2 regions of the Bradyrhizobium sp. USDA 3240 genome follow, and region 2 is predicted to be linked to the other one. Evidence: riboswitches for the same ligand, from Rfam matches in the RefSeq annotation. Region 2 holds a riboswitch; the other holds the start of a gene.
What was found. A riboswitch is a leader RNA that binds a small molecule or an ion and turns the genes downstream of it on or off. The one in region 2 is predicted to bind cobalamin.

Region 1: another riboswitch for cobalamin. It lies ahead of ACVIGA_RS16755 (TonB-dependent receptor); the one in region 2 lies ahead of metE (5-methyltetrahydropteroyltriglutamate--homocysteine S-methyltransferase).

What each region holds. Positions count from the first base shown of each region.
Region 1 covers NZ_JBSSGD010000002.1:3,387,684-3,395,111, reverse strand. The annotation lists gene ACVIGA_RS16765 (amidohydrolase family protein) at 1-1,034, shown strand, start outside; gene ACVIGA_RS16760 (CobW family GTP-binding protein) at 1,036-1,965, shown strand; cobalamin riboswitch at 2,194-2,390, shown strand; gene ACVIGA_RS16755 (TonB-dependent receptor) at 2,497-4,782, shown strand; gene ACVIGA_RS16750 (PepSY domain-containing protein) at 4,785-6,290, shown strand; gene ACVIGA_RS16745 (tetratricopeptide repeat protein) at 6,283-6,756, opposite strand; gene gspD (type II secretion system secretin GspD) at 6,833-7,428, opposite strand, start outside.
Region 2 covers NZ_JBSSGD010000002.1:5,819,652-5,827,079, forward strand. The annotation lists gene ACVIGA_RS28135 (cyclic nucleotide-binding domain-containing protein) at 1-660, shown strand, start outside; gene ACVIGA_RS28140 (hypothetical protein) at 781-942, shown strand; gene hemN (oxygen-independent coproporphyrinogen III oxidase) at 1,197-2,549, shown strand; partial or broken gene metE (5-methyltetrahydropteroyltriglutamate--homocysteine S-methyltransferase) at 3,286-5,628, opposite strand; cobalamin riboswitch at 5,730-5,926, opposite strand; partial or broken gene ACVIGA_RS28155 (helix-turn-helix domain-containing protein) at 6,815-7,006, shown strand; gene ACVIGA_RS28160 (group II intron maturase-specific domain-containing protein) at 7,011-7,428, shown strand, end outside.

The DNA of each region.
Region 1 (7,428 bases), 2.4 Mb from region 2:
GTATCCTCGCGCGCCTTGCCAACGCCCTGAATGAGGGTGGCATCGGCATCGGTATTCTCAACGCCTATGCGCCGGGCGCCGGCGTGCAGGAACTGACTGCGGTGTGCCAGCTCGCGGCCAATCATGCGGTGCCGACCTTCACCCATGTCGCCTACATGTCCCGCATCGATCCCGAGAGCGCGGCCGAGGCCTATATCCGCCTGATCGGCTATGCCGGCGCGACCGGCGCGCACATGCACATCTGTCACTTCAACTCGTCGAGCAAGACGGACATCGAGCGCTGTGTGGCGCTGATCGCCAAGGCGCAGGCGCAGGGCCTGCCGATCACGGTGGAGGCCTATCCCTACGGCACCGGCTCCACCGTGCTGGCGGCGACCTTCTTCAGCGATCCCCAGTTCGAGGAGCGCAACGGCCTCGGCTATGATTCGGTGCAGCGCGTGACCGACGGTCACCGCTTCGGCAGCCGCGAGGAGTTGCTGGCCGCGCAGGCCGCGGAACCCTCGACGCTGGTGCTGTGGCATGTGCTCGATATCGAGAACAATCAGCATCATCGCGACCTGCTCGACATGGCGGTGCTGTATCCGGGCGGTGCGATCGCGTCCGACGCGATGCCGTGGACGCTGTCGGATGGCCGCCCCTACACCGGCGACGCCTGGCCGCTGCCTGACGATGCCACCTCGCATCCGCGTTCGGCCGGCTGCTTCACCCGCTTCATCCGCGAATGGGTGCGCGAGCGTCGGAAGGTGTCGCTGCTCGAGGGCATCCGCAAATGCGCGCTGATCCCGGCGGAAATCCTGTCCGCGAGCACGCCGGCAATGCGTGCCAAGGGCAGGCTGCAGGCGGGCGCCGACGCTGACGTCGTGGTGTTCGACTTCGAGACGCTCAGCGATCGCGCGACCTTCTCCGCGATGAACCGCCCGGCGGAAGGCGTGCGGCATCTCGTGGTCAGCGGCCAGCCGCTGATCAACGATGGGGTGCTTGACGTCGCCGCACGGCCGGGCCGGCCGGTGCGCCGGCCGATTGCCGGAGGCTGAGATGCCGGTCCCGATCCTGCTGGTCGCGGGTTTTCTCGGGGCGGGCAAGACCACGGTCGTCAACCATCTGCTGGCGCATGCGCAAGGGCGGCGCATCGCTGCGGTGGTCAATGATTTCGGCGCGATCAATATCGACGCGGAGCTGATCGCCGGCGCCAGCGACGGCGTGGTCAGCCTGAGCAATGGCTGCATCTGCTGCACGCTGGAAGGCGATCTGCTGCGCACGCTCGCAACCCTGCTGCGGCGTGATCCGCGTCCCGAATTCATCGTGATCGAGACCAGCGGGATCGCCGATTCTGCCGACATCGTGCGCAACCTGATGGATCCCGTGATCTGGAAGGAGGCGCCGCTAGAGGCGGTGCTGTGCGTGGTCGACGCGACGCAGCCTGCGGCGATGCTGAACGATGCGCTGCTGCGCTCGCAGCTGCGGGCGGCCGATGTGGTGGCGCTGAGCAAGGTCGATCTGGCCGATGCAGCCGCGTGCACAGCGATCCGCGATGCGGTGCGGGCGGTGCGTCCGGCGGCCGTGGTGGTCGATGCGCTGCATGGCGAGGTGCCGGCCGCGCTGCTGTTTCCGGCCGACCTCGATCAGGTGCCGGCGCCGCGCGAGACCGCGCCGCGACGGCCGGTATCCGACCGGTTCGAGACGCTGAGCTGGACCTCTGAATGGCCGGTGCGGTTGCCGCGCTTGCAGCAGGCGATCGGCAAACTGGCGCCGAAGCTGGCGCGGGCGAAGGGATTGTTCGAGACGGTGGAGCAGCCCGGACGGCTGACGGTATTTCAACTCGCCGGCGGACGCGCGACGCTGGCTGCCGGCGGCGTGCCGGCACCGGGCGTGCCGCGCACGCGAATCGTGTTCATCGCCGAAATGGGCGCGCTGTCGCGGGCCGAGATCGATGAGGTGATGCAGGGATGCGTCGAAGCCGAGTGATGCGAAGCTAGTTTCCCGTCACCCTGAGGAGCGCGAAGCGCGTCTCGAAGGGTCGACGGCCCGGCTGGTGGCCGTGCATCCTTCGAGGCTCGCTCCGCTCGCACCTCAGGATGACGGGGATAAGAAGTACCCGCGTCAGCCGCCGATGCCGCTGTGTCATCGCCGCAGCACCACCGCGCAAAGCATGTGTGCGACAATCGCGTCGAATTGACAGCCCATCCCGCACCACCTATCGTTTCTCTCGACGGTTCCCTTCGGGGATCAAAAGGGAATGCGGTGCGAGGGTAACCCCAATGCCGCAGCTGTCCCCGCAACTGTAAACGGCGAGCCTTTCGTCAATTTGCCACTGGGCCTTTCAGGCCCGGGAAGGCGTCGACAGGCGATGACCCGTGAGCCAGGAGACCTGCCGTCAGTCGTGGTCACACGCGAGCACATCGGGCGGGGGCGTCCTGGTGGGATCGGAGCATTGCCTTTCGGGCACTGCGCCACTCCGCGTTCGCGGTGACGTGCCACGTTACCGCGAGTCTTTTCATGTCTCCGTCCTCTCCCGCCGCGCGCCGTTGGCGCCTCGGTCTCGTTTGCTCCCTGTCATCGCTGCTGCTGCCCGCCGAGGGTTCGGCACAAACACCTCCACCCACGACGCTCGATCCGATCGAGGTCGCCCCCGCGACATCCGCAAGGCCCAAGCCTGCGGCACGAAGCAGCAATCCTGCCGCCGCATCGCGGTCACGCGCGAGACCTGCAACGGCGGCGGCAGCCGCTGGCGCGCCACATGCTGCGGTGTCAGGCGCTTCCGGATCGGCGTCGCCGACGCTCAACGCCACCACGCAGGGCGGCACCGGCAGCCGTCTCAATTTGACGCCGCTGCAGACGCCGGCCAGCGTCGAGATCATCACGGCGCAGACCATCGCCGAACGCGGCCAGCATAATGTGCTCGACGCCGTCACCCAGAATGCGGCTGGGTTCATCGCAACGCCGGCGCCCGGCAATGGCGGCCTGTCGTTCAGCACCCGTGGCTTTGCCGGCAGCAACTCGGTGATGACGCTGTACGACGGGACGCGCTTCTACGTCGGCTCCGGCACCCTGACGTTCCCCTACGACACCTGGTCGACGCAACGCATCGAGGTGCTGCGCGGCCCGGCCTCCGTGCTGTACGGCGAAGGCGCGATTGGCGGCGTCATCAACGTCGTTCCGAAGAAGCCGCAGGGCACGCCCTATAACGAGGCCGAGGTCTCGCTCGACAGCAACATGACGCGACGGCTGTCGGTGGACAGCACCGGGCCGATCAATCCCAATGTGTCGTACCGCATCAACGCCACCGGCAACATGTCGGACGGCTGGGTCGATCGCGACAAGACCTCGAATGCAGTGGTCTCCGCCGCCGTGCGCGTGCAGGCATCGGAAAATCTCGCCTTTACGCTCTCCGAAGACTATGGCGACCGCAGTCCGTCGCGCTATTTCGGCACGCCGCTGATCAACGGCCAGATCCAGGACGCGCTGCGTTTCAAGAACTACAACGCATCGGACAGCGCGATCCGCTACCAGGACAGCTGGACCCAGTTCAAGACCGAGTGGGATGTCGCCGACGGCATCAAGGTCAACAACACGCTGTATTATCTGAACAGCGAGCGGCACTGGCGCGATATCGAAAACTACACTTTCAACCCCAAGACGCAGCTGATCGATCGCACGAGCTATCTTGAGATATTCCACGATCAGAAGCAGGTCGGCAACCGCATGGATGCGACCTTCAGCGGCCACATCTTCGGCCTCGAGAACCGGTTCGTGACCGGTTTCGACGTCAATCACATCGAGTTCTTCCATACCAACAACTCAAGCGTTCCGTCCATTCCCACGAACTCCTCGGTCGCTCCCTATGTGTTTGATCCCGGGTCGTTCTTTGTGACCAAGTCTCCGACCACGCCGGGCTTCAATGCAAACGTCAATCAATACGCGCTGTTCGCCGAAGATCGGCTATCGCTGACCGATCAGTTGTCGCTCGTCACTGGCGTCAGGTACGATCGCCCTGAGGTCGACCGTACTGACTACAAGACACCGACGAACAGCTTCGAAACCACGCTGTCGGGCACGAGCTGGCGCACCGGCATCGTGTATGAGCCGATCAAGAACCTCGCGTTCTATGGCCAGTATGCGGTCGGCGTCGATCCGGTCGGCAACATCATCTCGCTGTCGGCCTCGCAAAAGACGTTTCAGCTGTCCACCGGCAAGCAGACCGAGTTCGGGGTCAAGCAATCGTTCCTGGGCGGCCGCGGCGAATGGACGCTGGCCGGCTATCAGATCGTCAAGAACAACCTGCTGGTTGCCGATCCCAGCACTCCCGGCGCTTCGCTGCAGATCGGTCAGCAATCATCCCGCGGAGTAGAGGCAACGGTCGGCCTGGCGCTGAACGACGGCTGGCGCATCGACACCAATGTCGCGATGTTGCAGGCCAAGTATGACAACAACACCCAGTCGGTCGGCGGCAAGCTCGTCAGCTATGCCGGCAATGTCCCGATCAACGTGCCGCAGAAGGTCGCCAACGTCTGGCTGACCTGGGACTTCGCGCCGAACTGGTCGGTCTATGGCGGCGTGCAGATGGTCGGTGCGATGTACTCAGACCTTGCCAACACCCAGTTGCGGCCGGGCTACAATGTGGTCAACGGCGGTGTCAGGTGGAAGCCGGATGACCGCACCACCGTCGCGTTCCGGGTCTACAATTTGTTCGACAAGGTCTACGCGGTGACCTCGAACGGGACGGGGCAGTGGCTGCTTGGCATGCCGCGCACCGCCGAATTGTCCGTCAACGTGAAGTTCTGACCATGCGCAAGGCTCTGATCCGGCGATCGCGGCGATGGCTCTATGTCGTCCATCGCTGGATCGGCATTGCGACGTGTCTGTTCTTCGCGATGTGGTTCATCTCCGGTCTCGTCATGATGTACGTGGCGTTTCCGCGCCTCACTGACAGCGAGCGCCTGTCCGCGCTCCCCGTCATTCTCTGGAACAAGGTGCAGGTCGCTCCCGATCGCGCGCTGGCGATCGCGGGCACGGAGCATTATCCGCGCGATCTCCGGCTCTCGATGATGGACGACGTTCCGGTCTATCGCGTGACCGGATGGAAGGGCGGCGCGGTCACCATCTCGGCGATCGACGGCAGCGTGATCGACCGGATCGCGCCCGACCAGGCGCTTGCCATTGCCCGGCACCACCCGCGTGCCGTGCAGCCGCAATTGCTCGATACCGTGACGCGCGATCAATGGTCGGTCACCGCACGCTTCGATCCGTTGCGGCCGCTCTATTTGATCGGCCTTGGCGACGCTGACGGCACCGAGCTCTATGTCTCCTCGCGCAGCGGCGAGATCGCGCTCGACACCACGCGGCAGGAACGTATCTGGAACTGGCTGGGCTCGATCCCGCACTGGATCTATCCGACCGTGTTGCGCAAGGACGGCCCGCTTTGGCGGGACGTGGTGCTGTGGATCTCGGGTGTGTGTCTGGTCGTCGCGGTCACCGGCTTCTGGATCGGCATTCTCCGCCTGCGGCTGACGCGCCGTTACGCTGATGGCGCCGTCTCGCCCTATCGCAGCTGGATGGCCTGGCATCACATCGCCGGCCTGATCGGCGGCATCTTCATCTTCACCTGGATGTTCAGCGGCTGGCTGTCGCTCAATCCCGGCGGCGCGTTCTCCGGCCGTGGCGTTATGCGCGAGATCGCAGCCGGATACAGCGGTCACGACACACCCGATATCGTTGCCGGCTTCCGGGCAGCGCCATCCGCGCAGGCCGTGGAAGCGCGCTACATCTGGATCGGCGGCCGCCCCCTGGTGATGCTCGACGACAGCAATGGCCGTCGAAGTCTTGCCGATCCCGTGACCGGCGCGCCCGTGACACTCTCGCAGGACGAGATCGTCGCGGCCGCCCGGCGCGCGATGCCCGGAGCAGCGCTGATATCGGTGCGACAACTCGACGAGCCGGACGCCTACTGGTACACGCTGCACCATGCGCGTGAGCTTCCGGTGCTGCGGATCGCCTTCGACGATCCCGCCCACACCTGGCTGCACATCTCTCCGGTCAGCGCCGAGATACTCGACCGCAGCGATGACAGCCGCCGGTCCTACCGCTGGCTGTTCAACGCGCTGCACAGTCTGGACTTCCCGCTGCTGCTGCGCATCTCGCCGGCGCGCGACGTCGTGGTCTGGCTGCTGTCGGCGGTCGGCACGATCGTCTCGATCAGCGGTATCGTGATCGGCTGGCGCCGGCTCTCGCGGCGCAAGGTGCAGAGGGGACACGCGCCTCCCAGCTTGAAGCCGGCGCGGGAAGCTACTTGACCGTCAGATGCACGTCCGGTGCCTGCCGGTCGGGGACCCATTCCAATGCAAACCGCTGGCCGGCGATGATCTCATAGGTTGAGAGCTTGGATGCGACCGCATCGCGGAAGCGGAGATAGGCATCGCGCTGTCGCCCGCCGGTGCGGGCCGCCGCCAGATTGAGCCATTTGTAGGCCAGCAAGAAATCGGTCGGAACGCCGTGGCCCTTGTCGTAGTTCAAGCCCAGCATGGCTTGTGCGAACGGGTCGCCCTGCATGGCGCCGCGATAGTAGAGATCGGCGGCGGCCGCGTAGGCCTGCGGAACGCCGAAGCCGTGCTCATACATGAAGCCGAGCATGCCGAGGGCTCTTGCGTTGCCGCGATCGGCGGCCGGCGAGAGCTCGTGAAATGCCCTGACATAGTCGCCGCGATGGAAGGCGGCCGTTCCGCGCACAAGACTGTCGGCGCTCGCGACCGATGCGGTCATCGCCCAGGCCACGACCGCAAGCGAAGCGCAAAGGTTTGTCCGAAGCGCGCGCGTGAGGAGCATCGTGTCGCCCTGCTCAATGGAAGCTGGTGGTGATCGGCGCATTGGTCGTCGTCGTGGCGATGCTGCCGCGCAGTTTCGAACGAAGCTCCTCGGCCACAATCTGGGCGTCGGAACCGTTGCGGATGATCTGCGGGCGAATGAAGATGATCAGCTCGGTGCGTTGGGTCGCGTTGCTCTGATGCCCGAAGGCGTCGCCGAGGCCGGGAATCTGGTCAAGCACCGGAAGGGCATTGCGGTTGCCGCTCTGCTGTTCGCTGATCAGGCCCGCCAGCAGCACGGTCTGGCCATTGGCGACCGCGATCTGGCTCTTGACCCTCCGCTCCGATACCGTCGGGGTCAGGCTGTTCGCGCTGGTCTGCGGAACGTTGCTGATTTCCTGTTCGACATCGAGCCGCACGGTGCCGTTCACACTGACACGCGGCGAGACCCGCAGGATGATGCCGGTGTTGCGATAGTCGATGGTGTTGACCACCGTGTTGCTTCCGGTCAGCACCGTCGCGCTGCCGGTCGACACCGGGACGACGTCACCGACCTGCAAGGTCGCGACCTGGTTGTTGATCACGACCAGCGACGGATTGGAGAGCACCTTGACGCTGGTGACGGCATGCA
Region 2 (7,428 bases):
CACGAGATCAGCCGACATCCGACTAGCGTCTTGCGCAGGCAGCCGCAGGGTTGTGGTCCGTTTGGTATGATTGCGGCACCGATGCGGTTCACTCGCAACAGCGAGATCTACGGCGAGGATGAGGCAGCTGAATACCTGTATCAGGTGGTGTCAGGTGCTGTGCGAACCTACAAGATTCTGGAGGACGGACGCCGTCAGATTGGTGCATTTTATCTGCCCGGTGACATCTTCGGCTTCGAGGCCAGAGAAAGCCATATCTCTTCGGCCGAGGCGATCTGTGAGACGCATCTGCTCATGGTGAAGCGCTCCGCCGTCATTGTTCGCGCCAGTCACGAGAGGGAGCTCACGCGACAGCTGTGGGACGGTATGGCGCGGGAGCTCTGCCTCTTTCAAGCAACATTCAATGCTCCTGATCGGCAGCGCAGAAGATCGGGTGATGGCCTTTCTGCTCGATATGTCTCGCCGCGCTACCAAGAACGCTGCGATCGAACTTCCCATGTCACGGCAGGATGTTGCCGATTACCTTGGTTGACCATCGAGACGGTGTCGTACGCCTTTACCCAACTTGAGCAGAATGGCGTTATTGCCCTACCGACCTCACGCCGAGTCGAGTTGCGTGACTTCAGATCATCCAGCCGCTATGCGCAGAACTTGGGTTAAGTCGCAAGCCGCGGCGAAAATGCGAATTCTGCAAGAACAGCGCGAACAATTGCGGCGCCGTGAAGGACACTGACCCTTAGCTCGAGCGACCTGCTACCTTGTTCCTCCATGGAGCCTACAATGACCATCGATCTGTTGCTTCGAGAGCATCGCACAACCTCCGATGCGCTAAGAGCGCATATCCTAGAATTGGAGCAAGAAGCTGAAGCCGAACGGAGTTCGGTCGCTCTTTCCTCCGGAATGGCCGGCAGCCCGCTACATGGCCTCACGAGGGACGGCTAGTATCCTTCGGGAGAGGAATACTTTCTCCCTTCGCTCATGCAATTGGATCAAAACGAGAACTGGCTTGCATGCCGCCCAATGCTGCGGCATCACCGCTCATCGCGATCCAGGGACGATATACGCCGTGGGCATGCCCTACCAATCTGGCTTCAGACTCGCCACTGCCATCAGCCACCATTAAACTGACGCAGCGCAAAAACCTATCCGGCGTAAACCTATCCGGCGTATCTGCGATTTGGACCCAGAGAAGAAGAATGCGACCCGACTTGGCAAAATCCTACGGGCAGCACTCCCTGCCACGCTACACCAGCTATCCGACGGCTCCCCATTTCTCGGCGTCAGTTAGCGAATCCGACTATCAAGCGTGGCTCAAGTCGTTAGGCGGCCAGCAGTCCGCCTCGATTTACGTGCACGTGCCATTTTGCCAAAGCATGTGCTGGTACTGCGGCTGCCACACATCTGTCATGAAACGCCAGGAGCCGCTCGCGACCTATGCAACCGCACTGCGAACTGAAGCCTACCTCATTGGAGAAACCATCGGTCGACGACAACCGGTCTCCCATGTCCACTTCGGCGGCGGCACGCCGACGATCATGACACCTGAAACGTTTGCTGATCTGGTCGCCTCGTTGCGCTATTCGTTCGCAATTTTGCCTGATGCCGAGATCGCCGTAGAGATCGATCCACGCATATTGACCGAGCCGATGGCCGAGGCGCTAGGCTATTGCGGGGTCAACAGGGCGAGCCTAGGTGTCCAAAGCCTCGATCCGGTTGTTCAACGGGCCATTGGCCGTCTGCAGAGCTTCGAACAGACCGCAGTATCGGTCGATCTTCTACACCGCGCCGGCATCGGCCGGATTAATTTCGACCTGCTCTATGGGCTGCCCCAGCAGACCGTCGTTTCCTGCCTCGACACTCTCTCCAAATGCCTCGCACTGCATCCGGATCGGTTCTCGGTGTTTGGCTACGCGCACGTTCCTTTCTTTAAGAAGCATCAACGCAAGATCGATGGATCCACTCTGCCCGACAGCGTCGAGCGACACCTCCAATCGGAAACGATCGCGCAAGCTTTGGTCGACGCTGGATATGTACGCATCGGCATCGATCACTTCGCCCTGCCGGACGACAATCTCGCCCTGGCACGGCAGGAAGGCAGGTTGAGGCGCAACTTTCAAGGTTATACGGATGATTCGGCGGACACCCTCCTTGGACTCGGCGCCAGCGCCATTGGCCAGATGCAACAAGGGTTCGTCGCGAACGCTGTGTCGATAAAGGACTACCTTGCTCGCATCGCCGAGGAACGGCTGGCCACCATGAAGGGCTATTTGCTGGCCGACGACGATCGCTTCCGCGCCGAAATCATCGAGCGACTCATGTGCGGCATGGCAGTCGATCTTTGCGAGACATGCCGTCGTTACGGCAAGGATCCGAGCCTGGCCGTCGTCGATCGTTCTCGACTCGCCAACCTGATCGCAGATGGAGTTGCCGTACTGGACGACGGTCGACTTTCCGTGGTCGATGGCGCAGAGTTTCTCGTCCGGAGCGTCGCATCTTCGTTCGACGCGCACCTCCCTGGGTCGAGGGCTACGCACAGTCGGGCGGTTTGAACCGAAGCCAACCCGATCCGGTTCCGATCGGAGATCAACATCACCAAATCGGCTTCTGGTTAGGAGTATCGCGGGGCTGATAGCACGCCGATTTGGCATCCGGTCCCGAGCTATCTACAAGCGTCGTCACACCCACTACGTCGAGCCGTACGTAGATTTCAAACACTCGTTGGAACCGAGGATTCCAATCGGGCGACAACGGTTTGACCAACGACCGACCGAATCTGGCCTAACTCAAGCTGCTCATTTCATTGGTGATGATGAGGTCCTTGCGAGCGCGATTTTGATATGTCTCGGTGATTGAGCGTATTGTTTGCGGGCAGGAGAGCGCACCACGTTTTGCGGCTCGTTGCCTTCCATGGCGATCGCTCCACATCATCGCCCACCCATGCTCGACTCAGCGAGTCGTTGAGACAGTCCTCATCAGCAACAACCTTGGTGTAGTCTTCTAATCCTTGGCTATATTGGGCGCATACCAGGGCATAATTGAGTTACGATCATCCTGTGCCTTAACTGGGACTTAGATTTTCGGCGAATGTCCTCGCCGAGATCGAGCCGTCGGCCGTGCTCCCTCTGCCGATGGAAGTGGCCGCCATGCCTAACAGCGTCGCTCCTCCCAGACTCGACTTCCGCCCGGCCGCTAAACGCGGCCGGGCCTTTTGTATTCACCAAGGCTCTCCCGGGACTATCGAGATCTCCTTAAGCCGATCAGCTCGACGAAAGACCTGACCAAGGATCAATGGCCTATTGGAGCGGATGCAGCGCGCAGTTCGCGGGCCGCAGCGACCATGTTGACAAGTGCCGGGCGAACCTCCTCCCATTTGCGTGTCTTCAAGCCACAATCCGGATTGACCCAGAGCTGCGACCGCTGCAGCCGCTTCAGAGCCAAGGCCATGAGCTCCTTCATCTCGCCGGTCTCGGGAACGCGTGGGGAATGAATGTCGTACACGCCTGGCCCAATTTGGTTCGGATAGTTGTAGTTCCTGAACGCGTCGAGCAGTTCCATCTTCGATCGCGAAGTCTCAATCGAGATGACATCTGCGTCCATGGCAGCAATCGCATGGATGATGTCGTTGAATTCTGAGTAACACACGTGGGTATGAATCTGAGTTTGTTCGGCGACGCCCGATGAGCAGATGCGGAAGCAATCTCCAGCCCACTCGAGGTAAACGGTCCACTGCGCACGACGCAATGGCAAGCCTTCGCGTAGTGCAGCCTCATCGATCTGGATCACGGAAGCACCCGCATTCTCGAGATCTCTAACTTCATCTCGAATTGCGAGCGCAATCTGACGGCAGACTTCGCTTCGGGGAATATCCCCGCGAACAAACGACCAGTTCAAGATCGTTACTGGTCCGGTCAACATCGCCTTCATCGGCCTTTTGGTTAGTGACTGCGCATAGCGCCACCAGTCCACCGTGATCGGCTTCGGCCGCGAGACATCTCCAAACGGGATCGGCGGCCGGACACAGCGCGAGCCATAGGATTGCACCCAACCGTTTTTGGTAAATGCGAAGCCGGAGAGTTGCTCGCCGAAGTACTGCACCATGTCATTGCGCTCAAACTCGCCATGGACGAGCACGTCCAGACCGATGTCTTCCTGCCAACGTACGGCGCGCGCCGTCTCTTCCTTGAGGAACTTGTCGTATTGCTCGTCGCTCATCGCGCCTCGCGCATGCGCCGCCCGGGTATTACGGACCTCTGAGGTCTGAGGAAACGATCCGATGGTCGTGGTCGAGAACGCTGGAAGCCCGAAGCGCTTGCGTTGGATCTCGGCCCGACTGGCAAATGGGCTGGGCCGCCGGCGCATGGCCTGGTTGATCGCACTCAGCCGGACAACGACATTGGCATCTCGGATCTTCGGCGACGTCCCGCGGACGGCTGCGGCACACTCCGATTCCACAAGAGCTTTCGCAACATTCTGGTCGCCTGCGAGTGCCCGCGCCAAGGTCGCAAGCTCACGCATCTTCTGAACCGAGAAAGCAAGCCAGCTCTTGACGTCGGAGGCGAGCCCGGTCTCGAGTTCAACATCGACCGGCACATGAAGCAGCGAGCAGGATGGGGCGATCTGTACGCGGTCCTTACCAAGCTTCGCAATCGCGGAGGCCAGTCGCTGGCGGAACGCCGACAAATTCGATCGCCAAACATTCCGACCGTCTATGACGCCGAGCGACATGACGAGGTCACTCGCCACTCGCAATGATCTGGCTCAATAACTCTGGCGCGCGAACCAGATCGACGTGCAGCCCGGCAACAGGCAGGCGCAGGGCAGCGTCCAGATTGTCGCAGAGGCCACCGAAATAGCTTGCAACCATGATCTTGATGGCCGGCCCTTCCTGCGAGCCGGTCATAAGCATGTACCAAGGATTTTCGCGAACTCTCATCCAGATCAAGGACTAGGCAAGGTTCGTCGAATTGACCCCAATTTGCCCCGCGTTTGGCCAATTCCTTCAAAAGCTCAATATAGACCGGTATCAGGTCATCTAGCAGTGACAGTGGCTGGAACGCAGGATCGGCACTCTTGCCAAGCTTCAAGAATGTAACCGGCCCTTATCAGGACAGGGCGCGTCTGAAAGCCAAGGGCCTTGGCTTCCTCGTACTCCTCGATTGGTTTGCGAGAGGATAGTCTGAAAGTCTGCCCCGGGTGAAATTCCGGGACCATGTAATGGTAGTTGGTGTCGAACCATTTGGTCATCTCCTGCGCGGGTGCGCCATATCCACGCGACGGGTGACCGCAACTCCCATCCTGACCGTCGCATTGTGCCCCGCGTGCCATGGCGAAGTATGTCTTGAGCGAAATGGATCCGGCATTCGGCTCGTAGGCTTCTGGCATGGCACCAACCATGACACTGGTGTCGAGCACCTGGTCGTACAGTGAGAAATCGTTCGATGGGATCACGGTGACACCGAGAGACCTCTGGCGAGCCCAATTTGCGGCACGTAGGCCAGCTGCATCCTCGAGCAACTGCTGTTCGGCGATTTTTCCGGCCCAGTAAATTTCGAGCGCAACCTTGAGCTCTCGCCTTGGACCGATGCGTGGCGTTCCGAGTGTGGCAACCGGAAGAGAGAGAAGAGACATAGCGTTAACCCCATATTGGTGGCAAAGGCCATGGCGGACGCAGGCAGAAGAAGCCGCGCGAGCGACCGCTGCTTGGCGCACCACCGGGACACCCGCCGGTGGACGAAGATAGTGGCGGGGCAGGGCTCCTGGCTCGCGGCTCAGCGCTGCTATCCGGTCTTCCCGAAACCGTCAGGCTTCAGTGCCTTCGTTGGACAGCTCGCCACTCACAGTTGCGGGGACAGCGCCGGAATTGACACCGGCTTCCCTCTTAGCTCCGGCCTAATGAGACCGGAGAACCTCGACACCTTCAATTATCGGCAAAAGGGATATTCCGTCAACCTCGCGTCATGTTGCGATCTGCTAATGTGCCTAGCGGCATGCCCCCCGTTCATACTCGATGCAGAAGTCGCTCTACAATCACGGACATCGGATGACATCCCGAAAGTCCCTCCGCGTGGGCAGCGACAAATCCGAATACGCCGCCTTTGCACCGAGGACCACTTGGTCGAACAGACGGCTTTCATGCAAGCTGGCCCCGGTTCATCGCGCACGGCGCGCTGCGCTGCCTTCTCCAAGCAATCAACGATCCACCGAATAAGATAGCATACGCGGCGCGAGGTGGTTCTGTGATGCCAGCCATTTCTGGTAGGCGTCACTCGGACATTTTTTGGCGATACTGCCCAGGCAAGCATATCAACCAAACCAAGGAGACCGGCTCGCAATGAAAATGGCTGTTTGGAGTGCCCTCGGTGTCTTTGCTGTTGCCGTCTCGGCGGTCGGCCTGTTCGGGTTGATGGTAAGACCGCTCTTGAGTAACACCGCTCGACAGTTTCTCTCGAAACTATTGATCGGCTCAAGCCGAGGCTAGCACGGCTCGGCGCCTCTACCTGCTTGCGGAGGACAGGACTTGCGTCGAGGCCGCATCTTCCGGTCGATTGAAGAGCACGATATGCGCCGGCCGACACGAGCGATCGCGCATGCCAGCGAGTAAATGCCCGCCTGCTTAAAGCGTGCACTTCGGCGGCGTCTGTTCCAAACGCCCGGCGCTGATGGGCGGTTTCGTATCGTTGTGGGCCTTTGAGTGCCAAGCACATCTGCCTGGCGCTGCAACTAGAGCATTTCATTGCTTAACTGAATCGGAGGGAATTCCGGTTTTTGGCGGTTTATGATTCAAGATGCTGACTGGATTGGAGGCCAGCATCGCATGACCCGACCTCTTTCCCTGGATCTTCGCGAGCGTGTGGTGGCGTCGGTTTTAGCGGGCGAGAGCTGCCGATCTGTGGCGGAACGGTTTGGTGTTGCGGTCTCGTCGGTTGTGAAGTGGTCACAGCGGCAGCGGGCGACCGGCTCGGTTGCGCCTGGCAAGATGGGCGGTCACCGCAAGCCCGTGCTTGATCTGGATGGCGCGGACACATCCCGACCTCCCTTGGTGTCGGTATGCCGACGACGGACTGGTGCACTGCCGGACCGAGCAAGAAGCAGAGGCCATTAGGGCGGAGCTTCAGGCGAGGTTGGAGGTGTGCGGACTTCAGATGCACCCGACAAAGACGCAGATCGTCTATTGCATGGACAACAGGCGTCGGCGAACGTATCAGAGGGTCAAGTTTGACTTTCTCGGATATCAGTTCAGGCCGCGGCAGGTGGCAACGTCACAGCGGAAGGAATTCTTTTGTGGATACACCCCGGCGGTCAGTCCGACAGCTTTGAAGGCCATGCGAGCAACGATCCGAAGCGTGCACATTCCCCGGCAAACGCCGGGGACGCTGGCTGAGATTGCCCAACAGATCAATCCACTCCTCCGGGGGTGGATAGGTTATT